One region of the Enterovibrio sp. QJM3NY_24 genome, then DNA from elsewhere that is predicted to be linked to it. Evidence: predicted binding sites of a transcription regulator. Region 1 holds the regulator's gene; the other holds the start of a gene.

Region 1 (15,825 bases):
AGCGATGAGATCGGCAGTTGCAATCGCTTCATGGTTCCATTCTGCCAAACCGTAAACGGCTTTATCTAGCCAATCTGAATACTGGTGTTCAAAACCGTAAAAGGTGGTGTAGAAACTATCAGACTGAACGCGAAACGCGCCCGACAAATCAAACACCTTGCAGCTCTGCGCCAAAAACACAGGCGCGATATCGTGGCTGACTTCATGGGCTGTCGCCAGCAACACGACATCTGCTGTTTGCGCCACGCTCTCAACACTGCTGAGCGGCAACAATGGCAAATCAATCAAACCTTTTAATGTGCCATGAAGATCGCTGATCGGCTTACCCGCATCTGTACTGTTTTCAGATACATAAAGACCGGTCAATTCAAGTTGGGGATGGAGGTGAACCATTCTGGTCAGCTCGGCACCGGTATAACCGCTGGCACCGACGATCACTGTCTTTAACATAAAAATCCGTTTTGCTGTCTGGTAATGACTAGATGAAACATTCAGCTCACTCAGCTGCAGGAGGGGCACACGCACCCAACGTTATGATTAACGTCGGCGTCGTCGCTGGAGAAGGGGGGTTGAGAACTTATCCATTTCGTATCGTACCTTTCGCTGCATCCAATGAGCTTTATAATTGTTTATTCATTTAAAATGAATTTATATGTGCTTTTTAGCGTGATAAGTGACTAATGTCAACAGTATACTCAAAATAAAACCGCCAAGATTCTCACTCGCTCACAGATAATGTATCGCGTTCACTTTATTGTAATTTTGTTACAACTCCCAGCGCGCCCAAGTCGTATGGGGATGGACGTGAAAAAGTATCACTTTCAGTACGTATAAGATTGACCTTAGGCCCTCTCATTGGCTAGATTGAGCCATTACGATTGCAATTTGGATGTAACAAAGTTACGAAATGGATGACTTATGAATGACAAGTATGACGCTCTAAAAAGCAACGTCAGTATGCTGGGTCACTTGCTGGGTAATACCATCAAGGGCGCCCACGGCGATGAATTGCTTGCAAAAGTAGAAGAGATTCGACAGCTTTCTAAATCGGCATCAGCTGGAAACAAAGACGATCACGCCAAGCTCATTGACGTATTGCAGAGTCTTCCCAATGACCAATTACTCCCTGTAGCACGCGCATTTAGCCAGTTTCTTAACCTCACCAATATTGCAGAGCAATATCACTCTGTTTCCCGCAACTGCGAAGAGCTGATCTGCAGCCCTGATGCTCTGGATGACTTGTTCCAGCGCCTGAAAGGCAACGATGTCTCTAGTATCGATGCAGAAAAAGCCGTTGAGGATTTGAAGATTGAGCTGGTGTTAACCGCACACCCTACAGAGATTGCGCGTCGAACCACCATTCATAAACTCGTTCAGATTAACAAATGCTTGTCGAAGCTAGAGCTTGATGATCTTTCCAGCACCGAGCGCGGTAAAGCAGAATTGCGCCTAGAGCAATTGATCGCGCAAGCTTGGCATTCCGATGTTATTCGTCAGCAACGTCCGACGCCCTTAGATGAAGCGAAATGGGGCTATGCCGTTATTGAAAACAGCCTATGGCAAGCCGTTCCTGAATTCCTGCGTCAGTTTGATCAAAAACTAACACGCCACCTTGGTCATAGCCTTCCAGTTGACGCCGCGCCAATTCAGATTTCAAGCTGGATGGGTGGCGACCGCGACGGTAACCCATTTGTGACGGCGGAAGTGACCCAAGAGGTGCTGCTACTGTCTCGCTGGAAAGCTGCCGACTTGTACCTCGGTGACATTCAGGAGCTCGTCAGCGAACTGTCGATGACTCGCTGCAATGACATTGTTCGTGCAATGGCAGGCGATGAGCACGAACCGTACCGTGCGATTTTGAAATCCCTGCGCAAAACACTCACCAATACGCTGGAGTGTCTTGATGCACAAATCAAAGGCCAGCATATTGATGAAAAAGATATTCTGACCAACGTTGATCAGCTGTGGACACCGCTACATGCCTGTTACCAATCACTGCATGAGTGCGGTATGGGCATTATCGCTGATGGCTTGTTGCTCGATACGTTGCGTCGTATTCGCTGCTTCGGCGTTAACCTCATCAAACTCGATATCCGTCAAGAAAGTACCCGTCATGCTGACGTGTTGTCTGAAGTGACCCGCTGCCTTGGCATGGGCGACTACAGCCAATGGAGCGAGCAAGACAAACAAGCATTCTTGATCCGAGAACTCAGTTCAAAGCGCCCTCTGCTGCCTCGTGACTGGGAGCCATCTGATGACGTACAAGAGGTATTAGATACTTGCCGTATCGTTGCCCAGCAGCCGCGTGAAGCCCTAGGTTCATACGTTATTTCGATGGCACGTACTGCATCGGACGTATTGGCGGTTCATCTTCTGCTTAAAGAAGCAGGTTGTCCGTTCCGCTTGGATGTCTGCCCGCTGTTTGAAACCCTCGAAGATTTGAACAATGCCGAATCAGTGATCAGTCAACTGCTGAACATTGATTGGTATCGCGGCTTTATCCAGAATTTCCAGATGGTCATGATTGGCTACTCGGACTCCGCCAAAGATGCCGGTGTCATGGCCGCAGGTTGGGCGCAGTACAAAGCCATGGAGTCACTGGTTTCGCTGTGTGAAAACGCTGGGGTTGACCTGGTATTGTTCCACGGTCGTGGAGGGTCAATTGGTCGCGGTGGTGCACCTGCACACGCGGCATTATTGTCTCAACCACCACGCAGCCTAAAAGGCGGCCTGCGCGTGACAGAACAAGGTGAGATGATCCGCTTTAAGTTAGGTCTCCCTGATGTCGCTACCAACAGCTTAAATCTGTATGCCAGTGCCATCCTTGAAGCCAACTTGCTGCCACCTCCGGCACCAAAGCAAGAATGGCGCGATCTGATGGAGACACTGAGTGACGTTTCTTGTGATGCGTACCGCGATGTTGTGCGTGGCAGTAAAGATTTCGTTCCTTACTTCCGCTCAACCACACCAGAGTTAGAGCTTGGCAAACTGCCATTGGGATCGCGTCCTGCAAAACGTAACCCGAATGGCGGCGTAGAAAGCTTGCGTGCAATTCCATGGATTTTCGCATGGAGCCAAAACCGCTTGCTGCTGCCTGCTTGGTTAGGTGCGGGTCAAGCCATCCAATACTCCATCGATAATGGTCACTTGAAGCAACTCGAAGAGATGTGTCGTGAATGGCCATTCTTCTCAACCCGATTGGGTATGCTCGAAATGGTGTTCACTAAAACCAGTCCATCTATTTCGCAATACTATGACGAGAAGCTAGTTGATGAAGCGTTATGGCCTCTTGGTGAGCAGCTTCGTGAACGCTTAGCGCAAGATATCAAAGCCATACTGATGGTCGAGAACAGCGATCACTTAATGGAACAAAACCCATGGGGCGCAGAAGCGATTCGTCTGCGTAACATTTATGTCGAGCCACTCAATATGCTTCAGGCTGAACTACTTAGCCGCACGCGCGCTTCAGAGCAAGAAAGCCCTGAGCTCGATGAAGCATTGATGGTAACCATCGCCGGTATTGCAGCAGGTATGCGTAACACCGGATAAGTGAGAAATCGAATCAAAAGTAAGAAAGGCTGCTAAGTTGCAGCCTTTTTTATTTTCAAAAAGGCTTTTTCGATTGTTGTTGGATTGATAATGTTATTAATATGTTTTCATGTCTAGTCTGAGAATTTTCACTGCTCAGACCAAGGCAAAACACCGACGTATAATTAACCGTTTTGATGTCGTGGTGTATCGCCATTTTTCGCCCCGCTACTTTGGGTGTAAATAATGTTGGCCTTTGGCGATACTAAGGACCATTAATGACGAATCGATCCACCCAGTGTTGCGGAAATAAATAATTCGCCATAGAGCGACGTCCCAGGGCTAAGGATCGCCTTTTTAGATTTTGGATAGAAGAGATGTCACTACCGCATGTAATTCTCACGGTGTTGAACCATCGTGATGCAACTGGTTACGATATAACCAAAGAGTTTTCTCACGCCATCGGCCACTTCTGGAAAGCCAGCCATCAGCAGGTTTACCGTGAACTCAACAAACTCGCCGATATGGGCGCAGTAAGTTGTCGGCTCGAACCACAAGACGGCAAACCTGATCGCAAGGTCTACACCATTACCGATATCGGCAGGCAAGGTCTGTACGAGTGGTTTTTGCTTCCTGCAAAACACCCGACTGATCGTGACGAAGTGTCAGCCAAACTGCTGACATGCAGCATATTTGAACCCACTCCGATGATCGAGCATATGCATGCATTGATTGATGAGTCACGTATGCAGCTCAGCCAATATCGTGATTTAGAGCGAAACCAATATTCAGATTCTTCTTTACTGACCCGAGAAGGTCGCTTGGAGCGCCTGACATTGCGTCGCAATATTCTGCGCAAAGAAGCATGGCTGACATGGGCAGATGAAGTGCTGCTAGAACTGGCAGCGATGGAAGCGACAATGGCCAATCAAAAGGCCTTTGCCTCCCGCTAAGCGAATCCGCTAAAACAAAAACCGTCGCAATCGCGACGGTTTTTTTATGTCTATGGCATACACGAGCTCAAATGCTCTGTTATCCCTAAGGTCGCAGTCATATTAAGCGCCCGGACGTACACCCAATGTATGACACATCGCGTAAGTCAGTTCTGCTCGGTTCAAGGTATAGAAGTGAAAATCTTTTACACCCTCACGGCTCAATACACGGACCATGTCGATGGCTTGACTTGCACCCACCATTTGACGAGTGACAGGGTCGTCATCCAATCCCGCAAACTGATTGTGCATCCAGTTTGGTATGCGCACATTGGTCATGTTGGCAAATCTTGCTGCCTGCTTGAAATTCGACACAGGTAAAATGCCTGGGATAATTTCTACATCAATACCCGCCGCCACACAGCGATCGCGGAAGCGTAAATAGCTTTCTACATCGAAAAAGAACTGGGTGATCGCGCGATTCGCCCCGGCATCGACTTTGCGCTTTAAGTTGATCAAATCCGCTTGTGCACTCTTCGCTTCTGGGTGAACTTCTGGGTAAACCGCCACCGAAATATCAAAATCTGCTTCACCTTTTAGCAATTCAACCAAATCTGATGCGTACATTTCAGGCTTCTGCCCTTTCTCAGGCAAATCGCCACGCAGTGCGACGATATGGCGAATACCACTGTTCCAGTAGTCGCGAGCAATGATTTTAAGTTCATCACGCGTGGCATCGATACAGGTCAAATGCGGGGCGGCTTCGATGCCCGTTTCCTGCTTGATGCTTTTTACGATGGAGTGGGTACGATCACGCTCACCAGAGTTTGCACCATAGGTCACAGACATAAACTTAGGCTGAAGGTTTTTCAAACGCTGAACCGATGCCCAAAGCGTCTGCTCCATGGCTTCTGAACTTGGTGGGAAGAATTCAAACGAGACGTTGATATCGCCGTTCAAATCGGAAAGATTCTGATTCAGTGAATCCAGATGGCTAGCGTGTGAGTAACCCATTGTGTCTCCCTACTTCAGTGACAGTTCACTGAAAAAATCCTTGATGACGACATCCGTTTAGCCGTCTATATGTCTAGATATTGAATTGCAAGCAACTCAAAGTCAACTTGCTTATCGTGAAATTTATTCATGATCACTATGCGCTTTGTTCACATAGCAAAAAGCGGAAGTTAACCCTCCGCTTTTTTCACTTTCATTTCTTCTTATTTCAGCAAGGATGCGATGCGATTCAAGTCAGACAACAACGCGCCTGCGGTGACATCTCGCCCTGCGCCTGGGCCGCGAATCACTAATGGGTTTTCACGATACCACTGGCTCTCAATAGCAAAAATGTTGTCACATGGCAGCAAGTTGGCCAATGGGTGATCCTCTGGAAGCACCTCAATACCAACACGTGCTTTGCCATTTCGGGTCAAACGCGCAACATAGCGAAGTACGCCGTTGTCCTTTTTCGCTTCTTCCAGCCATTCTTCTAAGGTGTCATCTAGCAAGGCACTGCCATCAAGGAAGCCATCAAGCGACTGTTGTGCCAATGCATCTGGCACCAGAGATTGCACTTGAACCTGCTCAGGTTCTAATTCAAGACCCGACTCTCGTGCCAGTATCACCAGTTTACGCATAACATCAGCGCCACTGAGATCTTCACGCGGATCAGGCTCTGTCAAACCCTGCTGCCACGCTTGCTCCAGCAGTTCACTGAATTTAACTTCACCGTTAAATTGCTGGAACAGCCAAGACAAAGTGCCAGAGAAAATCCCCGACAATGCCATGATTTGGTCACCGCTTTCTCGCAAGTCCCGTACGGTATGGTTAACAGGTAAACCCGCCCCTACCGTCGCATTGTAAAGCCAAAAGCGCCCGGTTTTTGCAAAGGCATCTTGTACCTGATAATAAAGCTCGCTACTTGCAGAGCCCGCCACTTTGTTGGCAGAAATAAGGTGATAGCCATGCTCGGCCAAATCGGAATACTGCGACGCCAAGGGTGAACTGGCGGTCACATCCAGCACGACGATGTCGTCATACGGATGATTGAGCAGATTGACCAGCCATTCGCCCATCTCATACGTTTTCGCATTTTCATTAAAATGCTCCATCACCGTATCAGCATCGATGCCATCGAAGTCGACCCATTGCAGATGACTGTCCTGCACCGAGATCAATTCGAAGTTCATGCCATGACGCTTTTCAAGCGCACTTTTTTGTTCTTTAAACAACGACAGCCAACGGCTACCAATATTGCCTTTTCCTAGTAATACAAGGCCAATCCGGCGCTGTGCTTGAAACAATGCACAGTGAATATCGGCCACTAACGCTGCGGTGTTCGTCTTACGCAGCAAAGCCGCGATGCTTAAGCCACTGTTAGATTCACTGATAAATTCAATCGGCTGACCACGCAATTGCTGATAGAAGCCATGACAATGTACCGGGTTACCCGTCACACCAGCACCTACCGCCGCCACTAAACTAAAGCCTTCGCGCAAACGAATGTCAGCCGGAATACCGGCGTCTTGAAGTTGCTCTAACACACTGTTGACGACTTCTGCGGTATAGGCCAATTGAATACGATGTTGATCAGCACTGGCGGAAGAAGCCAGCGGCTGAATTTGATTGCGCGTTAACAGTCGCTCAATGTCTCGTCGTGCGACGCTAAAATCATGGGATCGCGGAATGTCGAGCTGAAGCAAACACACGTCATCAAGTGACGTGATGATTTTCGCGCCTCGACCTGAGGCAAGCACACGCTCGACTCGGGTAGAGCCGGACTCAGGGTCGTAGCTGCAACGCAGGTTCAAATCGATACAGCTTTGTGCCACAGGCTGAAGGGTGCGGGTATGCAGCACAGGCGCGGCAAGACGCGCCAGTTCTGCCGCTTCATCAAGGCGAAGTAAAGGGAGCAAACATGCGTCACCGACAAGGCGAGGGTCTGCACTGAAGACACCAGCGACATCACTCCAAATGGTCACGCGGCTTACGTCAGCCAACGCGCCGATAATCGTGGCGGAGTAATCAGACCCATTGCGGCCAAGCAGCACGGTTTCACCGTCTGCGTTTTGTGCCATAAAACCGGTGATCACAATGCGACGATGAGTGTGCTGCACCAACTGCTCTTTAAGCAGCGGCCAAGAGCTAGCGCGATCCACTTCTGGCTGCGCCGCACGCTCTGCACGTAAGAAACTGCGAGAATCGAGTTTCACGGCAGGCATATCAAGCTGAGTCAGCAATGCAGACAACAAACGGGCTGACCATGCTTCACCAAAACCTTGCGCCCAAGCGCGCTGAGCGACACCTAATGGATTTTCGGCCACCTGTGCCATCGCACTAAAATCTGTGTATAACGCATCGACCAGCGCTTGTTTCTGTTCACCTTCGATCAGGTTCTCAATCAAGTCTTGCTGGTATTTACGCAAGCTTTGCAGGGTTTCATGAGCAAGACGCCCATCTTTATCCAGCAAAGACAGCCATTCAATCAGACGGTTGGTGGTTTTACCTGCGGCTGAAACGACAATAATGTCTGTCGCATCACTGTATTGCGCCAGAATTCTCGCCACGCGACGAAAACAGTCTGGATCGGCAAGGCTGCTACCGCCAAATTTATGTAGCTGGCGGGACGGCGACTGCTGAGGGGATACGACTTCAACCGCGCTCATTACTGACTCTCTCTCACTTTATTGAATGCTTGTTTTAGGTCGGCGACCAAATCCGTATGATCCTCCAGACCGATAGATAAACGCAATAGTGTTGCTGCGATACCTGCCTCAGCCTGCGCTTCATCAGACATGGCACGATGCGTCATCGAACCTGGGTGGGTGACTAAGCTTTCTACGCCGCCAAGTGACTCAGCCAAAGAGAATAACTTCAATGAACCCAGGAACAGTTTCAGTTCACTTTCGCCACCTTTTAGTTCAAAGCTCAACATACCGCCGAACCCTTTTTGTTGTTTCTTAGCAATCTCATGTCCCGGATGATCGGGCAATGATGGATGATAAATCACATCCACCAGCGACTCTTGTAGCAAAAATGCCAACACCGCGGCACTGTTTTCTTCATGCTGACGCATTCTCGCGCTCAAGGTGCGAAGACCGCGTAATGTCATGTAGCTGTCAAAGGCATTGCCTGTTGCGCCAATGCAGTTGCCCCACCACTTGAGCTCGTCAGCGAGTGCAGACTCTTTCGCGACCACCACACCACCGACGGTATCTGAGTGACCGTTGATAAACTTGGTCGTGGAATGCACCACGAAATCAGCGCCAAGGTTCAATGGCTGCTGCAATACCGGAGACAAGAAAGTGTTATCCACTCCGACCCAAGCACCTACCGCGTGGGCTTTTTGGGAAATGTCGGCGATATCTACCACACGCAGTAGCGGGTTTGATGGCGTTTCTATCCAGACGAGCTTTGGCTGTTTAGCCAATGCTGCTTCCAACGCTTCAACATTAGATTGGTCAACAAACTCAATCTTAAACGCTCCTTTTTTGGCGCGCGAATCGAACAAACGGTACGTGCCGCCGTAGCAATCATGAGGTGCGACAATCAAATCATCAGGGCCAAGCAGAGACAGCAGCAAATTAATGGCGGACATACCGCAGTTGGTCACCACCGCGCCTGCGCCGTTTTCAAGCTCGGCCAGTGCCGTTTCCAACAGGTTGCGGGTTGGGTTACCACCACGGGCATAATCGTAGGTTGGTACTGTGCCAAACTCAGGGAATTCGTAGTTGGTGGATAGGTAAATAGGAGGAACCACAGCATTATGCTGAGAATCTGTGGTGATGCCAGTGCGTACGGCAATCGTGGCTGACTTCTTGTCGCTCATGGTGTCTTTCCCTGTCAAAATGCGATCATAATACAAGCAGATAGGGTTAACCTTAACCACTCAATAGTAAGACGTCAATAGCTCTAGACGTCTATATGTCTTTACATATAGCGGTTAATATCGCTAAAATTCGAAATTCATTCAACCTGGACATAATGCTTCCGGTGTTGACAGCGATTTATCAATGAAACTGCTTAGAAGGTGCACGATGGCAGAGTGGAATGGCGAATATATTAACCCTTACGCCGAGCACGGTAAAAAGAAAGAGCAAGTAAAGAAGATCACCGTCTCTATCCCGCTGAAAGTGCTTAAAATCCTGACGGATGAACGTACACGTCGCCAGGTCAATAATTTACGCCACGCCACCAACAGCGAACTGTTGTGTGAAGCCTTTTTGCATGCTTACACCGGCCAACCACTGCCAACAGATGACGATATTCGCAAGGATAAAGCGGATAGCGTTCCGGCAGAAGTGAAGCGCATAATGAAAGAGCTTGGCATCGAGTTTAACGAAGAAGAATATTAATTCCGTCATCGTAATGACAAAAAAACCAGCCGCTTGGCTGGTTTTTTAATGGCTTTTTTTGAGGAAAAAGCACAGAGCGTTTTCTCACCTCGCCTTATTTTCCTGTCAGATATTTAGCCGACTTCAGTTACTTATCTAACATGTAGTTTTCAGGCATCTCGATGCGCGCGACGCCCGACTCTACTGCTGCGACCGCAACGGCTTTGGCTACGCGAGGCAGCAAACGCGGGTCCATCGGTTTAGGGATGATGTAGTCCTTGCTAAAGCTCAGCTTGTCTACACCCGCCGCTTTCAATACTGCCGCAGGCACAGGTTCTTTCGCCAGCGTGCGAATTGCCTCAACGGCAGCCAGTTTCATCTCGTCATTAATTCGACTTGCACGCACATCGAGCGCACCGCGGAAAATGAACGGGAAACACAGCACGTTATTCACTTGGTTCGGGTAATCCGAACGACCCGTTCCCATGATCAAATCGTCACGCACTGCATGCGCAAGCTCAGGTTTTATTTCTGGATCAGGGTTTGAACACGCAAACACGATTGGCTTGTCTGCCATCAGTTTCAGCGCGTCTGGCGGTAACAGATCAGGGCCTGATACACCAAGGAAAATATCCGCACCTTCAATCACATCTTCAAGCGTGCGCTTATCTGTGTTGTTGGCGAACAATTGTTTGTATTCGTTAATGTCATCACGGCGAGTGTGGATCACGCCTTTGCGGTCCAGCATGTAGATTTTCTCACGCTGTGCCCCACATTTGATCAGAAGTTCCATGCATGCAACGGCAGCAGCACCTGCCCCCAAGCACACAATCACCGCTTCACCGATCTCTTTACCCTGAAGCTCCAACGCATTCAGCATACCCGCCGATGTCACGATGGCCGTACCGTGTTGATCATCATGGAATACTGGGACGTTACAACGCTCAATCAGCTGCTTTTCTATCTCGAAGCAATCTGGCGCTTTAATGTCTTCTAGGTTGATACCACCAAAGGTATCCGCGATATTCGCAACGGTATCAACGAATTCTTCAATCGTGCGGTGCTTCACTTCGATATCAATCGAATCAAGACCTGCAAAACGTTTGAACAGAAGCGCTTTGCCTTCCATCACAGGTTTAGACGCTAGAGGGCCTAAGTTGCCCAAACCAAGAATAGCGGTACCGTTTGAAATAACCGCAACCATGTTGCCTTTCGCTGTGTATTTATAAACATTATCAGCGTCTTGTGCGATTTCACGAACAGGCTCTGCCACACCAGGGCTGTATGCCAACGCAAGATCTTCAACCGTATCTGCTGGTTTGGTAAGTTCTACCGAGATTTTGCCAGGGACTGGATAGGCATGATAATCCAGCGCCTGTTGGCGTTTGTCTTCAGACATTTCTGTTTTCCTGACTTTATTAGTTATTGGCTGATTAATCTTGTTGCCAACCGAGCCCACAAGCATAGGTAAAGGTGAACAACAAGGTGCGGAATACGTTTTATATGTCGAGATGATCTTGTCACCTTAGTGCCAAGTATTTCTCACGCCAAAACGCGATCCGTCTATCCCAAGTAATTGATATAGCAATAAAGCACTTCGCACGTCCCCTTATCTTGAGTGTAGTGAATTTTACAATAGATAAGTGTGCGCAGTGTCTATGACGCTACGAGGTCAATGACATCAAGATATATAAGGAATTATTAAATGTTAACGCAGCGAGGGTAGCGAGGCTATCGGTTCGCTCAGATAAACTGTCATAGTCTACCGATATTGAACCTTGGAAAGGGTCTTACAAGCTGTAACAGCAATAAAAAAAGGGTGCTTTCGCACCCTTTTTTTCGAGTCAGCAATATTACTTGCTACCCAATGCACCGAAACGCTTGTTAAAGCGGTCAACGCGGCCACCGGTGTCAACTACACGTTGCTTACCAGTGTAGAATGGGTGGCATTTGTCACATACGTCCAGGTTAATATCTTTACCTAGAGTAGTGTTGAATTCAAAAGTGTTGCCGCATGAACATTTTGCAGTTACTGCAGCGTATTCTGGATGGATACCAGCTTTCATAGGGATAACCTCTAATATAGGCCGTGTCGCTCTCCCGAGCCTATCGGGCACCACACGTCGTTAACAAACATTTTGTAAGGCGCGAAATTCTAATCAAGGAGACCTTTGATAGCAACTTTTTTGTTCAATTCATTTGAAAGTTATGCTGAGACGCTTTCGTCACGCGGCTCAAAAGAAAGTGATACGCCCCTTTGCGCCCCCCTTTACCCTAGGTACACTGTCGCGATGATTTGTCTATTTACCTAAGACGCTAGCACCTCATGATCCCAACAATCGCTCAAGTGGCATTACCTGTCCCTTTGCACAAGACGTTTGATTACTTCATTGGCAATGATATGCCAGTTGTAGGTGGACGCGTTCGCGTGCCATTTGGCAAGCAATACAAAATCGGAATTGTGACGGCCCTTGCTGATCAATCTGCTTTTCCTTTAACGCAACTTAAACCTATTAATGCCGTATTAGATGACGCCCCCCTTTGGGCTCCGGCTTTATATAAGCTATTAAATTGGGCGAGTCGCTACTATCAATATCCATTAGGTGACGCGCTAGCTACCGTCATGCCCGGCAGCCTAAGAAAAGGTAAACCTGCGCATCGCGAGCGTGAGCGTGTGTGGCAGCTAACAGAAGCAGGAAAAGATCAACCCATCACGGCATTGACCCGTGCACCTAAGCAAGCGCGGATCCTGACGATGTTGCGCAGCGGCGCTATGGCACACAGCGATTTACTTGAAAGTGATCTGACTGCCGCTGTGATCAAAACCGCTGAGGAAAAAGGCTGGATCGACATCGTACAGAATGTGCGTGCCAAACCTTGGATGCCAAACTATCGGGTCGTCGAAGACAAACCCACGCCCAATCACGAGCAGGCCTTAGCGGTTGCGACCATCAATGCCAGTCCTGAATTTGGCTGTTACTTAATTGAAGGGGTGACTGGCTCAGGTAAAACAGAGGTCTACCTCAATGCACTCGAACCCGTTCTGGCTCGTGGTCAGCAAGCGCTGATTTTAGTGCCCGAAATTGGTTTGACGCCGCAGACAATTAATCGCTTTAAACGTCGCTTTAATGTGCCTGTCGAGGTGATGCATTCCGGTTTAAATGACACCGAACGACTCAATGCTTGGCTCGCCGCCCGAGACAACGAAGCGGCTATCATCATTGGCACTCGCTCTGCCTTGTTTGCGCCGTTCAAATCACTCGGCATCATCATTGTGGATGAAGAACACGACGCCTCGTATAAACAGCAGGACTCTTTTCGCTATCACGCACGTGATCTCGCCGTTATGCGCGGTCATGAAGAAAACGTGCCTGTAATACTTGGCTCTGCCACGCCCTGCTTAGAAAGCCTACACAATGCCAAAACGGGCAAATACCATCACCTTACCTTGTCTATTCGAGCAGGTAACGCCATCAAAGCCAAACATGGTGTGCTCGATATTCGCGGTTTGTACTTAGAAGCTGGTTTATCTGCGCCCTTAATTGCTGAGATGCGAAAACACCTTTCTGATGGCAATCAAGTCATGTTGTTTTTAAACCGACGCGGCTACGCTCCTGCTCTCATGTGTCACGAATGTGGTTGGTTGGCAGAGTGTAAACGCTGCGATGCCTATTACACTTTGCACCAGCAAAGCAATGAACTGCGCTGTCACCATTGTGGCACTCAGCGCCCAATTCCCCATCAATGTGGTCAATGTGGCTCGACGCAGCTTATCGGGGTCGGGGTCGGTACAGAGCAACTAGAAGCGCAACTGGCGACGCTATTTCCAGAGTTCAAAACGATTCGTATTGATCGCGACAATACCCGTCGAAAAGGCTCACTAGAGGCCTACTTGGATGCCATACACAACAAAGAGTATCAAATTCTGATTGGCACCCAAATGCTGGCAAAAGGCCACCATTTTCCCGATGTGACCTTGGTGGCACTGGTGGATGTCGACAGCGCCCTTTTCAGCAATGACTTTCGCGCCCCTGAGCGATTAGCTCAATTGTTTGTGCAAGTCGCCGGACGCGCAGGACGCGCCAGTAAGCCAGGGTTTGTCTTGCTGCAAACTCACCACCCTGAACATGCTTTGTTGCAATCACTCATTCACAAAGGCTACGACTGCTTTGCCTCGGAAGCGCTGATAGAACGTCAGCAAGCCAACCTGCCGCCGTACAGTTTCTTCGCCCTGTTTCGCTCTGAAGCCAACCACAGCGAACAAGTTGAACAGTTTCTTCAGCAAGTGCGAACCATCCTGGATGCGTCTCCCGTTCCTGATGACGACTGCGCCGTCATGGGGCCAGCTCCAGCGCCATTGCCACGACGAGCAGGTCGTTACCGTTGGCAATTAATTTTTCAAGCACCTAACCGCCGGATGTTACAACAAAGATTGTCAGCCGCTTTGCCAGCAATACGCCAACTGCCTTTGTCGAAGAAAGTGCGTTGGTCGCTGGATATCGAACCCCAAGACATGAGCTGAACAAATTTCATTCGCTTAAGCCGACCAAGATCACAATATTCTTGTAATAACTGTTAACATGACCATGTTTAATACACCGCCATCAGATTAAGATATGGCCTGTTAACAATATAAAGTCTTATTGCTGAAGTTCCCTAACGGGATGCATTGCCACATATAACGAGCAAGAGGAATAGCACTATGGCGACAATGAAGGATGTTGCCCATCTGGCTGGCGTCTCTACGGCGACAGTTTCGCGTGCGTTGATGAACCCGGAGAAGGTATCAGCGTCGACCCGCAAGAAAGTCGAGCAGGCGGTGATGGAAGCGGGCTATAGCCCTAACTCGCTCGCAAGAAATTTACGTCGCAATGAATCGAAAACCATTGTGGCTATTGTTCCAGATATTTGTGATCCCTATTTCACGGAGATCATTCGTGGCATCGAAGAAGCGGCTATGGAGCACGGCTATTTAGTGCTACTTGGCGACAGCGGACAGCAAGCAAGTCGTGAAAGCTCATTTGTGAATTTGGTGTTTACTAAACAAGCTGACGGCATGCTTCTTTTAGGTACCGATCTTCCTTTTGATGTCAGCAAACCGGAGCAAAAGAACCTACCCCCTCTCGTGATGGCCTGTGAATACGCGCCAGAACTAGAGTTGCCGACGGTGCACATTGATAACCTAACCGCAGCGTTTGAAGCGGTCAATTACCTGACTCAAGTCGGTCATAAGCAGATCGCACAGATCACAGGTGATCCTAGCGCTGCACTGACACGATTTCGCGTTCAGGGCTATCAACAAGCTCTGCGTCGCGGCGGCGTGACGGTGAATCCGGCTTATACGGTTGCGGGAGATTTCACTTTCGCAGCGGGTGCGCGCGCAATGACCACTTTGTTGTCACTGCCCACACCACCTACAGCGGTATTCTGCCACTCTGATGTCATGGCAATTGGTGCACTTCAACAAGCGAAGCGACTGGGCTTTCGTGTCCCACACGACATCTCTATCGTTGGTTTTGATGACATTCAGTTTGCTGAGTATTGTGACCCAGCTCTGACCACTGTCTCACAACCTCGCTATGATATTGGTCGTCAGGCTATGCTCATGTTGTTGAAGATACTGAAAGGCAATGATGTGCAGGCAGGTTCACGTTTGCTCGATGCACAATTGGTGATCAGGGAGAGTGTGGCACCGCCATCACGTTAAACTGACAAGCTAGGTACTGGCGCGCTTTCGAGCAAGCCAGTACCATATAGCCCCAACTCACAGAAAAAGATACCCGAATCAGTGGCAACCCGAGATTATGTCAAACGCGGAAAAGCACCGCGTAAACCCACCCGAAATGCCAAGAAGCCACCGCCTAAACAGGGTTTCCCGTTTAAATGGGCGTTGATCGCATTGGCGTTGGTGGCCGGCTTTGGCTATGGTCTCTACTTCCTCACTACCAGCGAACCGCCAGCACAATCTGAGCCGCCCAAAACGGTGACTAAGCCAGCAACCAAACCATCCAAGCCTCAGAAAAAAGAGGAAAAAG
Region 2 (15,825 bases), 1.1 Mb from region 1:
AGAGGAATTAACCGTGTCCCGTACTATTATGCTCATTCCAATCGGCGCTGGCGTTGGCCTAACAAGCATTAGCTTAGGCGTATTGCGTGCGATGGAACACAAGGGCGTTCGCGTTTCGTTTTTCAAGCCAATCGCGCAACCTCGCCATGGCGACAATCAGCCTGACCTGACCACCACAATTATCGAAGCTAACAGCAGCATGAAAGTGGCTGTGCCACTCAGCATGGCAAAAGCTGAAGCGCTGATCCGTACTGACCAAAATGATGTGTTGATGGAAGAAATCATCGCACGTTTCAAAGAAGCCACTGCTGATACAGAAGTCGCGCTGATTGAAGGTCTAGTACCGACACGTAACCACCCGTTCGCTAACCAAGTGAACTACGAGATCGCGAAAACACTGGATGCGGAAATCGTGTTCGTGGCGACGCCGGGTACGGATAACCCATCGCAGCTTCGTGAGCGAATTGAGGTTGCGGTATCTAACTTCGGTGGTTCGAAGAACAAAAACATCTCTGGTTTGATCATCAACAAGCACAATGCGCCTGTTGACGAAGAAGGCCGCACTCGCCCTGACCTGTCTGACATCTTTGACGAGTCAAACGCGGCGAAACCAACCAACGTAGAAGTGATGGAGATTTTCAACTCTAGCCCTATCCGCGTTCTTGGTTGTGTGCCTTGGAGCATCGATCTTATTGCAACACGTGCAAGCGATTTAGCAGCGCACTTGAAAGCTGAGATCGTAAACGCAGGTGACATTAATACGCGTCGTATTAAGAGCATCACGTTCTGCGCACGCTCTATTCCAAACATGATCGAGCACTTCCGTCCGGGTTCACTGCTGGTGACTTCAGCAGACCGTCCTGACGTTATCGTAGCGGCATGTCTGTCTGCGATGAATGGTCTTGAAATCGGCGCCCTGCTGCTAACTGGCGGTTACAACATCCCAGAACAGCTTCAAGGTCTTTGTGCGCGTGCGTTTGAATCTGGCTTGCCTGTATTCACCACCAAAGGTAACACTTGGCAGACATCTCTGAATCTTCAGAGCTTCAGCCTAGAAGTGCCTGCTGACGACAAAGAGCGCGTTGAGTTCGTTAACGAGCACGTAGCAAGCCACATCGACGGCAACTGGATTGAATCGCTTTCTGAAGGTTCTGTTCGTGCGCGTCGTCTGAGCCCACCAGCGTTCCGTTACCAGCTTACTGAGCTTGCTCGTAAAGCCGCTAAACGTATCGTTCTGCCTGAAGGCGACGAGCCACGTACAGTGAAAGCAGCATCAATTTGTGCTGAGCGTAAAATCGCTGAGTGTGTGCTTCTGGGTAACCCTGATGAAATCCGTCGCGTAGCCGCTCAACAAGGTGTTGAACTTGGCGCTGGCGTCACCATCATCAACGCTGACGAAGTGCGTGAAAATTACGTCGCGCGTTTGGTTGAGCTACGTGGTTCGAAAGGCATGACGGAAGTTGTGGCTCGCGAGAAGCTAAAAGATTCAGTATTCCTTGGCACCATGATGCTTGAAGCGGGTGAAGTTGACGGTCTGGTTTCTGGTGCGGTTCATACCACAGCAAACACCATCGTTCCTCCGTTCCAAATCATCAAAACAGCCCCTGATGCATCTATCGTATCTTCAATCTTCTTCATGCTTCTGCCTGATCAAGTGCTTGTATACGGTGACTGTGCGATCAACCCAGATCCAACGGCTGAGCAACTTGCTGAAATCGCTATTCAATCTGCTGATTCTGCAGCGGCATTTGGTATCGACCCTCGCGTTGCAATGATCTCATACTCTACCGGTGAATCTGGTAAAGGCGCAGACGTTGATAAAGTGCGTGAAGCAACAAAACTGGCACAAGCGAAACGCCCTGATTTGATCATCGACGGTCCGCTTCAGTACGATGCAGCAATCATGGAAAACGTAGCCGCTTCTAAAGCGCCTAACTCTCCTGTTGCGGGTAAAGCTACCGTGTTCGTCTTCCCAGACTTGAACACCGGTAACACCACGTACAAAGCGGTACAGCGTTCTGCTGATTTGGTTTCTATCGGTCCTATGCTGCAAGGCATGCGTAAGCCGGTAAATGACCTGTCTCGTGGCGCACTGGTAGACGATATCGTTTACACCGTGGCACTGACTGCGATTCAAGCGAAACAAGCTGACGACGCGGAAGCGGCGGCAGAATAAGCCACGCGCTTATTGATAAAAAAAGCCGATGCTGATGCATCGGTTTTTTTTTGTCTTGAGATTACCCGCTGTATCAGCCGGTCTTTTTCTTGAGCTCTTTAAGGTGGTCTTCTGCAGTCAGAAAATCAAATTGGCCTATCGCCTCTTGCAAACGCTGGAATTCCTCAAGCTGGTTGCACCATTGCGGCAGGGCTTTCGCCAAAACAGTCACCTTATCCTGCACCTCAATATCAAACTCCTGCAAACTGACTTGCAACGCATTAAGCTGCTCAACAAGATAAGCATCAAGCGGTTTGATTTCTTCGTCAACTTGCGGCTCAGGCGTTTCTTCCGCGCTAGCGGCTATTTCATCAAACTTTTCAATCGCAGCGATAATCATCGATTTCAGCACTAGCACTTCACTTTCTGATACTGGCTCGCCCGCGTTATATTTGTCTTCCAACGCAGAGGCGACATCGGCCATTTCATCCGCGCCTATGTTGCTGCCGGCACCTTTACACGAGTGCGCCAAAATGCCTTTCTCGCTGTTGTCATCCGACGTCAGCAATTGCTCGACAGAACTCACCTGAGAATTGAGAAAAAGCGACAGTATTTTGAGATATTTTGCTTTGTTGCCCCCCAAGCGTTTAACGCCGTCAGCAAGATTGATACCAGGGACATTATCCACCATCAGGTCGAACATGGTTTCGGTGTATTCCATTGTTGCTCTCCTTCGGTTTTTTCCTGCCTCATCACCTTGTTGTTGCGGTTGCGATGTGAGTACAATTTCTGGCTCTGGCTCTGGCTCTGGCTCTGGCTCTGGCTCTGGCTCTGGTTCAGGTTTTGATTCTGGTACTAATTCAGCTTCTTTTTGCGTCTCAGCTTGCACCTCAGCCTTAACTTCTGGCTCTGGCTCTGGCGCATGAGACAACGTTTTAGCCATTAACACTGCCTCACTGTCGACTTGGCGCTTTTCATCCAAAGAAGCCGCATGGGATTCTATGGCCGAAGGGGAAACATCGGTTTCTGATGTAACAGACTCGATTGGAGGTGCCGCAGGGTCACCTTTGGTTAGCCAATGAATTAAGCGATCTTTCAAAAGTTCAAAATTGATGGGTTTCGCGATATGCTCATTCATGCCCGCTTCCCGACAGGCCGCCACATCATGGGCATCCGTATTTGCCGTCATGGCTAGAATCGGTAGCGCTGTCATTCCCATTTCTCGGCGGATAATTTTTGTGGCTGTCACGCCATCTATCACGGGCATTTGCATGTCCATCAACACTAAATCGACGGCGTATTCTTTCAGTATTTGAATCGCCTCATCACCATTATTTGCCACCAATACATTGATGGGTAAACACTCCATGGCACCAATAGCGACTTCTTGATTGATCAAGTTGTCTTCAACCAGCAGCACCATGCGATCGCGTATCACCAACTCCCACTCAGGGATATCTTCAAGCTCTAACTCTGAGTCGCGATCATAAGCGCTATGCCTGATTGGGGCGACAGAGTGGCGCTCATCGGTAATAGCACGAAGCAATGCAGAAGGAAGTGTCGGCAGGGCTAGCCATTTAAACGTAAAGGATGGGCGAGTTTCCGGCACATCCAAACAGTGATCGGGGCCAGAAAGCAGCAATACTGATGGCGATGTCTTTAATCCCCCCAGAACTGAGGTCAATAACGACGTCATTTCTGCACTAATACCTGCCCAATCGACGACAATATGTGCGTAGTTCCCTCTTTCTATTCCTTTTTGACACTCTTCTAATTCAGCAAAATCACGACATTGACTGACGTTTGCTCCGGCATAGACAAGTGGGTCACAAATGTTGCCTTGCAGGGTCGTATTGGTTGCTATCACCAACACACTTTTTGTCGTTAATGCGCGCGACCATGCACCACCCAATCGCGTATTTCCCCTCACGCCAGACTGACAAGGCAGCGTGAAAGAAAGCATCGTTCCTTCACCAAGCCGACTTTCCACTTGAATATTGCCGCCCATCAGCGCCACCAACTCTTTCGCCAACGACAAACCGAGCCCTTTCCCCCCCTTGGAGCGAGACGTCGATGAATCGGCTTGAGAAAATGGCTGAAACAACAGATCGAGATCTTTGCGCTTAATACCTATCCCAGTGTCATTGACCGCAAATCGGATCTTCACGTCGTCTTCGCGACGAGACTCAAGCGAAACAGAGATTGTTACTTCGCCCTCGTCAGTGAATTTGATCGCATTATCGCCGAGCGCCATCAATACCTGCATCATGCGAACGGTATCCGCATCGATCACCTTTGGTATGTTCATGTCGACATTGACACACAACAAGAGGCCTTTTTCATCAGCGCGCTCACCCAATGTCTTAGCTACCGGTGAAAGAATGGTTTCAACATTACATTCCACCCATTCAATCTCGAGGTTGCCCGCTTTAACATTGGTAAAATCTAAGGTGGCATTGACCGCTTCCAACAACGAATGCGCAGAGGTAACAACACGCCGTATGTAGCGCTGTTGCTTGGACTCTAGGCCGCTATCTAGGGCAAGTTGAGACATACCCAAAATCGCATTGAGCGGTGTTCTAAATTCATGAGACATATTGGAAAGAAAATCGCGCTTAGCCTGATGCGATACCTGCGCAGCTTTCTTTGCGATTTGCAGTTCCTTTTCTTTTTGCATTAACGCTTGTCGTTGTTCTCGCAACTCTTCTTGCGCGCGCTTATTCATGACACTGTTGAAGACTAACGCGCCAGCGAGAGCAAGAAGAAGGATAACCAGTAATGTGATGATACTCGTGGCATCAGCCACAACGCTTTGATCAATCGGAGGAAGGTTCGTTCCCGACAAATATCCATGCTCTTCTTTGCCCAAAACAGTCAAAGGAGAAGTCAATGTAAACACACCAAACAATTTTACTAGTTGGGTCATAGTCAGCGTAAAGTGCTATCTCAAACAGCACATTTCCATTATGTCGAATTGCAATCCGCCCGGGTCGAAATCAAAACGGGCACCTACCTTTTTCGCTGAAATACATCATGGGCGAACTGTCAACAAACCAACAAGGCTTTCGTTGGTACATCAAGCATCTGGTTTTGACGCTAAATGCATGTCTCAAATTAAATTAATGTGATTCATAATTGGAACAATAGTAAGAGTAGACCTAGGATTGAATTAGTGAAAAGTGAATCAGGATCCCGTTGATGGAGTCACCGGAAAGCAAACAGAAAAAACGCGCAACCATCCTGGTCGTTGACGATACTCCAGAGAATCTCGTGTTCGTCAGTGAAATGCTGAAAGACAGTTATGAAGTAAAAGCAGCAACGAACGGCCAAACTGCGCTAGCTATCGTCGAGAAGTTTTCTATCGACCTTATTCTGCTGGATGTCGTCATGCCTGGCATGGATGGCTATGAAGTGTGTCGCCAAATTAAAGCGAAAAAGAGTGCATGCGACATACCCGTGATTTTTCTCACCTCAAAATCAAAAGCTGAAGACCAAGAGTTTGGCTTTACCGTTGGTGCTGCGGATTACATTAAAAAGCCATTAAGTCCCCCCATCACGATGGCTCGCATCAAGATCCACTTGGAAAACAAAGCATCGCAAGATTTCCTACACGATCAAAACGAATACCTTGAAGCCGAAGTTCAACGTCGGGTGAAAGAGCTCAGTGTCATTCAAGATGTCACCATCAATGCGTTGGCAAGTCTTGCTGAAACCCGTGATCAGGAAACAGGCAATCACATTGTACGTACACAATATTACGTGAAGATTTTGGCCGACCAGCTCTACCTGCGAGGTAAATATCCAGAACTTGTGACTGCAGAGTACATCACCATGGTCTTTAAAACCGCGCCGCTGCATGACATTGGCAAGGTAGGGATCCCTGATGCGATCTTGCTCAAGCCAGGCAAACTCACAGCAGAGGAATTCGAGATAATGAAAACCCATGCCAAGCTGGGTTATGACGCCATCGTAAAAGCCGAAAAAGAAGTGGACGCGCATTATCCCTTCTTGAGCGCGGCAAAAGAGATTTCTTATGGGCACCACGAGAAATGGGATGGTTCGGGCTATCCGCAAGGTCTGATCGGAGAAGACATTCCGCTCAGTGCGCGACTCATGGCTGTTGCCGATGTATTTGATGCGTTGGTGAGTAAACGCGTTTACAAATCAGCCATGTCGCACGATGAAGCGTTTGAGATCATTCGTGAAGGCAAAGGGACCCATTTTGATCCCATGCTGGTCGATTTGATGTTTGATATGAAAAACGATTTTATTAAAATTGCAGACACCTACAAAGACTAACCAACCGCCAACCAAACACCGACAGCCATCATTAATGTACCTGCAATACGGTTCATCATCCGCACATTTCCACTTTTTTGTAGGAAATGGCGTAACGTGCGCCCACCACTCGCATACAGCATCAAACAGCTAAACTCTGTCATCAAGATTATGCCGATCAGTACCGCTAGCTGAGGAGGAAGTGCAGCTTGAGGGTTAATAAATGGTGGTAGCAAGGACACCATAAATGCCCAGCCTTTAGGGTTGGCAATAGCAGTAACAAACCCTTGCGTTGCCAACGATAGTGGAGAGGTATTTCCATTCACTGATAAGTCATCTGGAATGGCCATTTTTCCGCGAGATAGCCACATCTGAATGCCCAGATAAAACAAGTAGGCACCACCAACGTACTTGAGCACCATGAACAAGCTCGGATAATTGAGCATGATCGCAGCGACACCGACCACTGACGCCAACGAGACCAGCCCAACGCCAATCAGCTCACCCCACATCATATGCAGACTTTTTCTTACGCCAATACTCATGCCGAGCGTCATGGCAAAAGTCATACACATTCCAGGGGTCACTGAAACAAAGAAAAATGTGGGAATAAACACCGCTAACATGGCGATATCAACAGCAGATGTCACGTTATCTCCAGACAAAAGCAAACAAAAAGTCGCTTAGTAGAAACTGAGCAGGGTCATTTCGTCAAGTGTAATTAATGAGAAAAAAAAGCCTCCAAAAGAGGCTTTAAACTCATCAAAATTTATCCGTATACCAATTCAGGCAGCCATGTCGCGAGTGTTGGCCAATAGGCAAGCAAGCCCAGCATTAGAAGCTGAATGAAAATGAATGGTACAACGCCACGATAAATATCAGACGTTGATATGGAATCAGGCGCAACACCTCTCAGGTAGAACAACGAGAAACCAAACGGCGGGGTTAGAAATGATGTCTGCAGATTCAACGCAATCATGATACCCAGCCACACAGGGTCAACACCCATGGTCAGCAGAATCGGCGCTACAATCGGAACAACCACAAAAGTGATCTCGATAAAATCGAGGAAGAAGCCCAATAAGAACAACACCAACATCACCAGTGCCATCGCACCAAATACGCCACCAGGCAGGCTTGTCAGAAAGTCTCTAACAATGTCATCGCCACCAAAACCACGAAATACCAAAGCAAAGAGTGACGCACCAATGAGGATCAAGAACACCATCGCCGTCACTTCAGTGGTGCTACGCAGCACATGACGAAGTATTGACAGGTTAAACATGCCCTTGCTCATTGCCAAAATGATTGCACCCACAGAGCCGACAGACGCGGCTTCTGTCGGTGTTGCTACGCCGCCTAAGATTGAACCCAACACCAGAACAATCAACATCACAGGTGGGAACAATACGGTCAACACCTGCATCCAAAGCTCTTTGCTCACTTTGCGCTCTTCCACTGGGATCGGCGGCACACGCTCAGGTTGCGTAATGGCAACAAAAATAAGGTAAAGAATGTACATACCCACCAGCATGAAGCCTGGGATCAGCGCGCCCAAGAACAAATCACCAACAGTGACGCTGTCTGGCGAAAAAATCCCTTGGTCTAGTTGCGCTTGTTGATACGCAGAGGAAATGACATCCCCCAGCAATACCAAAACAATTGAGGGTGGAATGATTTGTCCCAGCGTTCCCGAGGCGCAAATAATGCCCGTTGACAGCTTGGGGCAATAACCGCGTTTCATCATCGATGGCAACGAGAGCAGACCCATGGTGACCACGGTTGCGCCCACAATACCGGTACTGGCGGCAAGCAGCATCCCAACGATAGTCACGGAAATACCTAAACCACCCGCCAAGCCCCCAAACACTTGTCCCATGGTGTCCAGCAAGTCTTCCGCAATGCGAGATTTCTCTAGCATGACCCCCATAAAAACGAACAACGGAATCGCAACAAGCAACTCATTGGCCAAGGTGCCTTGAATACGGTTGGGTATCGCTTCGAGAAAAGCTGGGTCAAACGTTCCCGTGACTGTCCCAATAAACGCGAACAAGAGCGCAGAACCGCCAAGCGTAAACGCGACGGGATAACCCACAAGGAGGACGCCAAAGGTAAACAGAAAAAGAAATAAAGCGAGGAACTCACTCATAACGCGTGCTCCTCGTCGTGGTCTTCGAGTTGTTTAGCAATGTCTTGATGTCCTGTAATCGTGAGCACTGATTTAAGGGCTTCAGCAATACCTTGTAAAATCATCAAAGCAGGCATCAATAAAATACTGGTTTTAAAAAGGTATTTGGCATCGACGCCACCCGCTTCTTGCGAGCCTTCCATGATTTGCCATGAGACTGCGACGTAATCCCATGCGATATAGAAAATGAACGCGCATGTCGGAAGTAATAAGAACAAAAAGCCAAGCAGGTCGACCCAGGCTTTTTTCTTTTCAGACGCGGGGCGATAAAAAATATCAACGCGAACATGGGCGCCTTTTAACAGCGCGTAAGCAGCGCCAAGCATGATGACGTAGTTGTGAAAATAAAGGACGGATTCTTGCAGAAAAACAGATCCCGAGTTAAACAAATAGCGCATAACGACGACCAAAAAGGTAATCAGCACAATGGCTAACACGAACCAAGAAACAAAACGTCCTGTCCAGTCACTAAAACGATTAATGCCCTTAATGAGGGCAATAAGACGAGGAGAGGCGGTATCCATACTACTACTCTAACTTCAGCCTGTTGGCTCAATGGAAAAGAAAAAGAGGCTGCCATAGACAGCCTCTTAAAGGTTATTGCGGATTACGGGCATTCAACATAGCTTGCTCAGAAATAGCATGCCAATCAATCGCTTGGTCACGGAATGATTTGTAAGAGTTGTACACTTTCTTACTCACTTCATCCACTTCAGCTTGCTCGGCAACCACTTGATCCGCCAAAACTTGCAGTTCACTCAGCACTTCTGCTGGGTAAGGACGAAGTTCGACTTTGTGCTCACCAATCAGGCTTTCCAATGCTGCGTTGTTACGGGCAGTGAACTCAGCCAACATGTCAGCATTCGCTACGCGCGTCGCCGCAAGAACGATAGATTGAAGATCTTTAGGTAGCTTATTAAACGCTTCTTTGTTGATCAGCGCTTCTAGCGTTGTACCTGGCTCATGCCAACCTGGGTAGTAGTAGTATTTTGCGGCTTTGTGCAGACCAAAGGCCAGATCATTGTATGGGCCAACCCACTCAGTCGCATCAATCGCGCCAGATTGCAGTGACGGGAATATCTCACCACCGGGCAGCAATACTGGTGTACCACCCGCACGTTTCAACACTTCACCGCCAAGGCCTGGAATACGCATTTTTAGACCTTCTAGATCGCCAATGGTATTAATTTCCTTGTTAAACCAACCACCCATTTGCACACCGGTGTTACCCGCAGGCATAGGGATGATACCGAAAGGTTCATAGGCTTCAGCCCAAAGCTCAAGACCACCACCGTTGTAGATCCAACCGTTCATTTCTTGTGCTGTCAGGCCAAAAGGAACCGCTGCAAAGAACTGACCTGCAGGCGCTTTGCCTTTCCAGTAGTAACCTGCACCGTGACCCAGTTCCGCGGTTCCGCGCGAAACTGCATCAAACACGTCGAGTGCACCAACAAGTTCCCCTGCGCCGTATACTTTCACGTCCAAACGCCCATCACTCATCTCGGTGATTAGCTCAGCAAGGTTATTTGCACCTGTACCTAGCCCTGGGAAGTTTTTCGGCCAAGTCGTTACCATTTTCCAACTGATTTTTTCCTGTGCTGCTGGCTGAGCCTGCGCACTTGCTTCCTGCTTTTCTTCACCACAACCAGATAGCAGCACACTCAGTGCGACTGCTGTTGCGGCAAGAAACGAACGACGTTTGTACATGAGAGTTATCTCCTTGCTTGGGAAAGGCGAAAGGTTTAGCAGTACTGAAGGTTTACATCAAAAAGTAGGTACTGCCTTACTAACACGACACTCATCAATCACACCGATGAGTTAATGGTTTGTTACGATAACTTTACCTATTATCGCGACCAGCAAGTAGTAAAAGGGCAAGGTTGTTTGAAGTTGGTCAAACAATGATCACTAGAAATATAAACATATGATAGATAACACGCTCTGTGAGCGACCAATTACGTGCTACGCCGCGTCAACCTTATCCCTGCGCGTTGTGTTTACATTTTTTGGTAGAGACGAAAATGCCTTCCCACAGGAAGGCATGTCGTCGTGTTTTTTGGCGAAAAAAAAACGTTTTCGCGTTAACTTAACGCATCTTTAAATGTCACCATATATCGGCAAATCAACGCATCAATGACCCTCAAAGTCACCTTGACGACCCAAGCCATTGGAAACGCAATATCCTGAAAACGATGCTGCAAACAATGACGTTCCACAACCCGATTTTTCCGATGGCGATAATGCCCTCAACGCAAGGCGAGCGAGAAAATATCAACGGTTTTGAAGCATGTTGCGTGCGGAAGAGTCGAGTAGGTCCATATTCATTAAGCGAATAGAATTGACGAAAGACCTTAGTGTAAATCGACATTAGAAACGTGCTTCAGTGCAAAAACTAAGCAGTTGGTTCACGAACAACAGAAATTTAATTACAAACCGTTCAGGTTTGGGTATTTCTATAGAGCACTTCCCCGTAAGCATCCTGCCTTACTGGACTTTTCTTAAAATACAGTCTTTGTACTTCCCTCAAAACACGTCAAAAAAACCTCAAATAAACGTATAGACGTCTAGCCGTAAAAATATCTATTGACTTGTCGTTCGACTATAAATAGCATCAAATTCCAGAGTGAAGAACAAAAGCAACGATTATCACTACATTTTAACGATTATTTAACACAATTTTGTCCAGGATGGATTATGATCGAAATTAGTCAGGTTAATAAAGAATTCAAGCAGGGCGTGAAAACAATTCATGCTTTGCGTGATATTGACCTTCACATTCCACAGGGCAGAATTTTTGGGGTTATCGGCGCATCTGGCGCAGGTAAAAGCACCTTGATTCGTATTGTTAACTTGTTGGAACGCCCAACAAGCGGAAGTGTGAGCGTCGATGGTGTTGAACTCACCCGCCTTTCAGCGTCAGAGCTGACGCGAGAACGCCAAAAGATCGGCATGATCTTCCAGCACTTTAATTTGCTCTCTTCCCGCACTGTATTTGATAACGTGGCGTTGCCACTCGAACTAGCAGGCAAAGAACAGGCAAATATCCAAAAGAAAGTGACCGAGCTACTCGAACTGGTCGGCCTTGAAGACAAGCACGATACTTATCCGGCGAATCTGAGCGGCGGTCAAAAGCAACGCGTGGCGATTGCGCGCGCACTCGCCAGTGACCCAAAAGTCCTGCTATGCGACGAGGCCACCAGCGCCTTGGACCCTGCCACCACCCATTCAATTTTGAATCTGCTGCAAACGATTAATCAAAAGTTAGGTTTAACTATCTTGCTGATCACCCATGAAATGGATGTGGTAAAGCGCATCTGTCATGAAGTGGCAATTATCGGTGACGGAAAATTGGTAGAAAAAGGCACGGTCGGCGATATTTTCGCCCATCCAAAAACCGAGCTTGCCCGCGACTTTATTCGTGCCACCCTAAATCTGTCGATTCCTCAAGATTACGCAGCGCGTCTGCAAGTTGAAAATACCGGCTCACTGCCGCCCTTGGTGCGTCTTGAATTTACTGGCACCAGCGTGGATGCCCCATTGGTGAGCCAAGTTTCGCGCAAATTCAATATCGATGTGAGCATCCTAAGTGCAGACATGGATTACGCCGGCGGCGTGAAATTCGGCCTAATGCTGGCAGAGTTTTTCGGTGATGCACCAGATGTCACACGCGCATTGGAATACTTAAAAGAACACAACGTCAACATCGAGGTGCTTGGTTATGTCGCTTAATATTGCTGCCATTTCTGGCTGGTTCGCTGAAAACGAACGACTTGTAGGCTTATTGATTGATGCACTCGGCCAAACCCTCACCATGGTGTTTGTTTCAGGTTTCATCGGCTTTGTGTTTGGTATTCCTTTAGGTGTCTTGCTTCATCTGTCCAAACCACGTGGTTTGCTGGAAAACAAGCTACTTAATCGCAGCTTAGGGGCCATAGTGAACATTGGTCGCTCTATCCCCTTCATCATTTTGCTGGTTGCCATCATTCCGTTTACTCGCCTTGTGGTGGGTAGCTCGATCGGCACAGCCGCAGCCATCGTGCCTTTGATTGTTGGCGCTATTCCTTTCATTGCTCGCCTTGTTGAAGGGGCGCTCATCGAAGTGCCTTCAGGTCTTGTTGAAGCGGCGCAAGCAATGGGTGCCACACCGCTGCAAATCATCCGTAAGGTTTTGTTACCAGAAGCCCTGCCTGGCATCGTGAACAGCGTAACGATCACCTTGGTCACGCTGGTGAGCTATTCCGCGATGGCGGGAGCTGTTGGCGGCGGTGGCTTGGGCGATGTCGGCATTCGCTACGGATACCAACGCTTTGATGGCACCGTCATGATGATCACCATTGTCATGCTCGTCATACTGGTGCAAATGATTCAATCGGCCGGTGATTACTTCGTAAAACGGGTCGACCACAGATAAATATAGAAAATCAAAAATAATGGAAATTTAAGCTCATAGGAGATGCGCAAATGACTTTCAATCTTAAAAAAATCGCCACCGCTCTAGGTTTAGCGTCAGCACTAGTACTTACCGGCTGCGGTGAAGAAAAAGCGGTCGATCTGACCAAAGTGAAAATCGGTGTGATGGCGGGTGCAGAAGAGCAAGTTGCCGAAATCGCAGCAAAAGTGGCAAAAGAAAAATATGACTTAGACGTGGAACTGGTGACGTTTACGGATTACGTTTCGCCGAATGCAGCACTGGAAGAAGGCGCCATTGATGCCAATGCTTTCCAGCACAAGCCATACTTGGACCAGCAGATCAGCGACCGTGGTTACAAATTCACTATTGCAGGTAACACCTTGGTTTACCCAATTGCGGGTTACTCAAACACAGTGACGTCTGTTGAGCAAATCCAAGACGGCGCTCAAATCGCGGTACCTAATGACCCAACAAACCTAGGCCGTTCTTTGATTCTTCTTGAAGAGCAAGGCTTGCTGACGTTGAAAGAGGGCGTAGGCCTTCAAGCAACGGTACTGGATATCGTAGGCAACCCAAAGAACTTGGATATTGTTGAGCTAGAAGCGGCGCAACTTCCACGCTCACTGGACGATGTGACCCTCGCAATCATCAACAGCACGTATGCAGCGACTATTGGTCTTTCACAAGAAAAAGACGGTGTCTTTGTTGAAGATAAAGAGTCTCCGTACGTGAACCTGATTGTTGCTCGTACTGACAATGTTCAAGCGCAGAACGTTCAGCAATTCGTTCAGGCTTACCAATCTGATGCGGTATTCAGTGCTGCAATGGACATCTTTGACGGTGGCGCAGTGAAAGGCTGGTAATCACTTACCTTTCATTTCGAACTAAAGCCTGTGCTCGTCACAGGCTTTTTCTTTTCTGTGTTACTGGTAACCATTCTCTCGCCGTGGTATCAACACTCAATCGCAGCATAACGACTGCCAACCAATCTCTTGTTAACTGAGCGAATATGGATATTCTCGCAACCTTTGGCCTATTTGTCGGCTCACTGATCTCAAATACCCTCGCCTCTCTCGCTGGCGGCGGCGCTGGCTTACTTCAACTTCCCCTGTTGTTATTCCTTGGTCTGACATTTTCTATCGCGCTTGCGACCCACAAAGTGGCGTCTGTTGCCCTTGGTTTGGGTGCAGCACTGAAACACTGGAGAAGCGGTAACCTCGACCCCACACTCACGCTTTATGTGGTTTTAGCTGGTGCTGCGGGCGTGATAACAGGTGCGAATCTTATCTTGTTTGTACCCGGTCCTTTGGCAGAAGCACTGCTGGGAGCGCTGATCATTGCGCTCGGTCTCTATTCCCGAATGCGAAAAAGCTTGGGACAAGATGCAGAGCCGAAACATCGTGACACCTTGGGCTTGGTAATAGGCTGCATCGGGTTAAGTGTGATTGGCATACTCAATGGCTCTTTAACCGCGGGGACAGGGCTTTTCGTGACGCTGTTTTTGGTACGATGGTTCGGTTTAGATTACAAACAGGCCGTTGCGCTTACATTGGTCAGCGTCGGTATCTTTTGGAATGGATTAGGGGCGATAACACTTGCTGTCGCCGGCGCCGATATCTACTGGCCTTGGATACCCGCACTACTGGTTGGGTCGTTACTCGGCGGTTACTTGGGCGCTTACATGGCTGACAAGTACAGCAATCAGCTGATAAAAGTCGCCTTTGAGTGGCTCACGTTCGCTATCGGACTAAAACTGCTTTGGAGCGCATGGTAAGGAACATCATGGACAAAATGAATATCGATATTTACTACTGCCGTCAATGCAACTGGATGTTACGATCGTCGTGGATGGCGCAAGAACTGCTTTCTACCTTCAGTGAGGAAATTGGCGGCCTTACACTTCACCCTGATACCGGCGGACGTTTTGAAGTCCACTGCAATGGGGTGATCATTTGGGAGCGCAAACGCGATGGCGGCTTTCCCGAAGCCAAGGTGCTGAAACAACGCGTCCGCGATGTGTTCGATCCTGATCGTGATTTGGGACATAACGACCGCTAAGGCTTTTCCAACCCAACGCGCAGTGATCTCAACACATAGCCTAGTCCGACAACATCCCATACATGACGATACTGTTGTAACTCACGACACCCAAGACTTCGCCATTATCGATCACTGGCGCTCGGCTAATACCAAAACGCTCAAACAGTCGAGCGCAATACTTTACGTTCATGTTTGCCGACACACCCAATGCGGGCTTGGTCATGATCTCATAAATATTAACGCGTTCAGGCGAGCGATTTTGTGACAGTACCTTTTTGGCGATGTCATTCATCAGCACCAAACCGTATTCGTCATTTTCATCACGCTTATCTACCACAAGTGCTTTGATATGCTTATCTCGTGCAATGCGAATTGCCTCAGCAACGGTAATTAATCCGTCTACTACGGCAAAATCATCTTTCATGACGTCACCAACGCGTTTCGTTACTTTCATAATTCATCCCCAATCACGCTACTCAATTCTTGCACTTGATGCGCCACACCGACCGCATCTTCGATATCTAACTGTACGGCAATCCCTTTTCCAGACGTCGCATCAAACTCGCCAACTTGATTAATGGTCTCCAAAATACTGCGAGCGAGGTGCTCTTCCACCACAAAAAGCAGTACGTCACGCTGCACATCAAGGGTCAAACCAAAAAAGGTTTTCTGCTTGGTGAGCCCTTCACCTCGCGCATTGTTAATGACGGTCGCACCCGTCGCTCCTGCCTTCCTTGCGGCATCAAGCACCGC

Evidence for each region. Region 1 encodes MetJ, which represses methionine synthesis genes. Its sites were predicted from a motif close to TTAGACNTNTANANGTCTAA; they were not measured.
Region 2: metN (methionine ABC transporter ATP-binding protein MetN) is a predicted target of MetJ. The motif match lies at 11,170-11,189, and genes of this name have one in related genera.

The regions. Positions count from the first base shown of each region.
Region 1 is NZ_CM173519.1:3,382,634-3,398,458, forward strand. It holds gene argC (N-acetyl-gamma-glutamyl-phosphate reductase) at 1-450, opposite strand, end outside; gene ppc (phosphoenolpyruvate carboxylase) at 919-3,549, shown strand; gene AC3CIC_RS15210 (PadR family transcriptional regulator) at 3,906-4,481, shown strand; gene metF (methylenetetrahydrofolate reductase) at 4,584-5,474, opposite strand; gene AC3CIC_RS15220 (bifunctional aspartate kinase/homoserine dehydrogenase II) at 5,678-8,122, opposite strand; gene AC3CIC_RS15225 (O-succinylhomoserine (thiol)-lyase) at 8,122-9,285, opposite strand; gene metJ (met regulon transcriptional regulator MetJ) at 9,494-9,811, shown strand; gene AC3CIC_RS15235 (malic enzyme-like NAD(P)-binding protein) at 9,939-11,189, opposite strand; gene rpmE (50S ribosomal protein L31) at 11,644-11,856, opposite strand; gene priA (primosomal protein N') at 12,117-14,312, shown strand; gene cytR (DNA-binding transcriptional regulator CytR) at 14,469-15,497, shown strand; gene AC3CIC_RS15255 (SPOR domain-containing protein) at 15,579-15,825, shown strand, end outside.
Region 2 is NZ_CM173519.1:905,199-921,023, reverse strand. It holds gene pta (phosphate acetyltransferase) at 29-2,176, shown strand; gene AC3CIC_RS03995 (hybrid sensor histidine kinase/response regulator) at 2,250-5,081, opposite strand; gene AC3CIC_RS03990 (response regulator) at 5,354-6,454, shown strand; gene AC3CIC_RS03985 (LysE family translocator) at 6,451-7,059, opposite strand; gene AC3CIC_RS03980 (TRAP transporter large permease) at 7,203-8,582, opposite strand; gene AC3CIC_RS03975 (TRAP transporter small permease subunit) at 8,579-9,145, opposite strand; gene AC3CIC_RS03970 (TRAP transporter substrate-binding protein) at 9,219-10,328, opposite strand; gene metN (methionine ABC transporter ATP-binding protein MetN) at 11,316-12,350, shown strand; gene AC3CIC_RS03960 (methionine ABC transporter permease) at 12,340-13,032, shown strand; gene AC3CIC_RS03955 (MetQ/NlpA family lipoprotein) at 13,083-13,895, shown strand; gene AC3CIC_RS03950 (sulfite exporter TauE/SafE family protein) at 14,042-14,806, shown strand; gene AC3CIC_RS03945 (Rdx family protein) at 14,815-15,090, shown strand; gene AC3CIC_RS03940 (CBS domain-containing protein) at 15,131-15,526, opposite strand; gene AC3CIC_RS03935 (P-II family nitrogen regulator) at 15,523-15,825, opposite strand, start outside.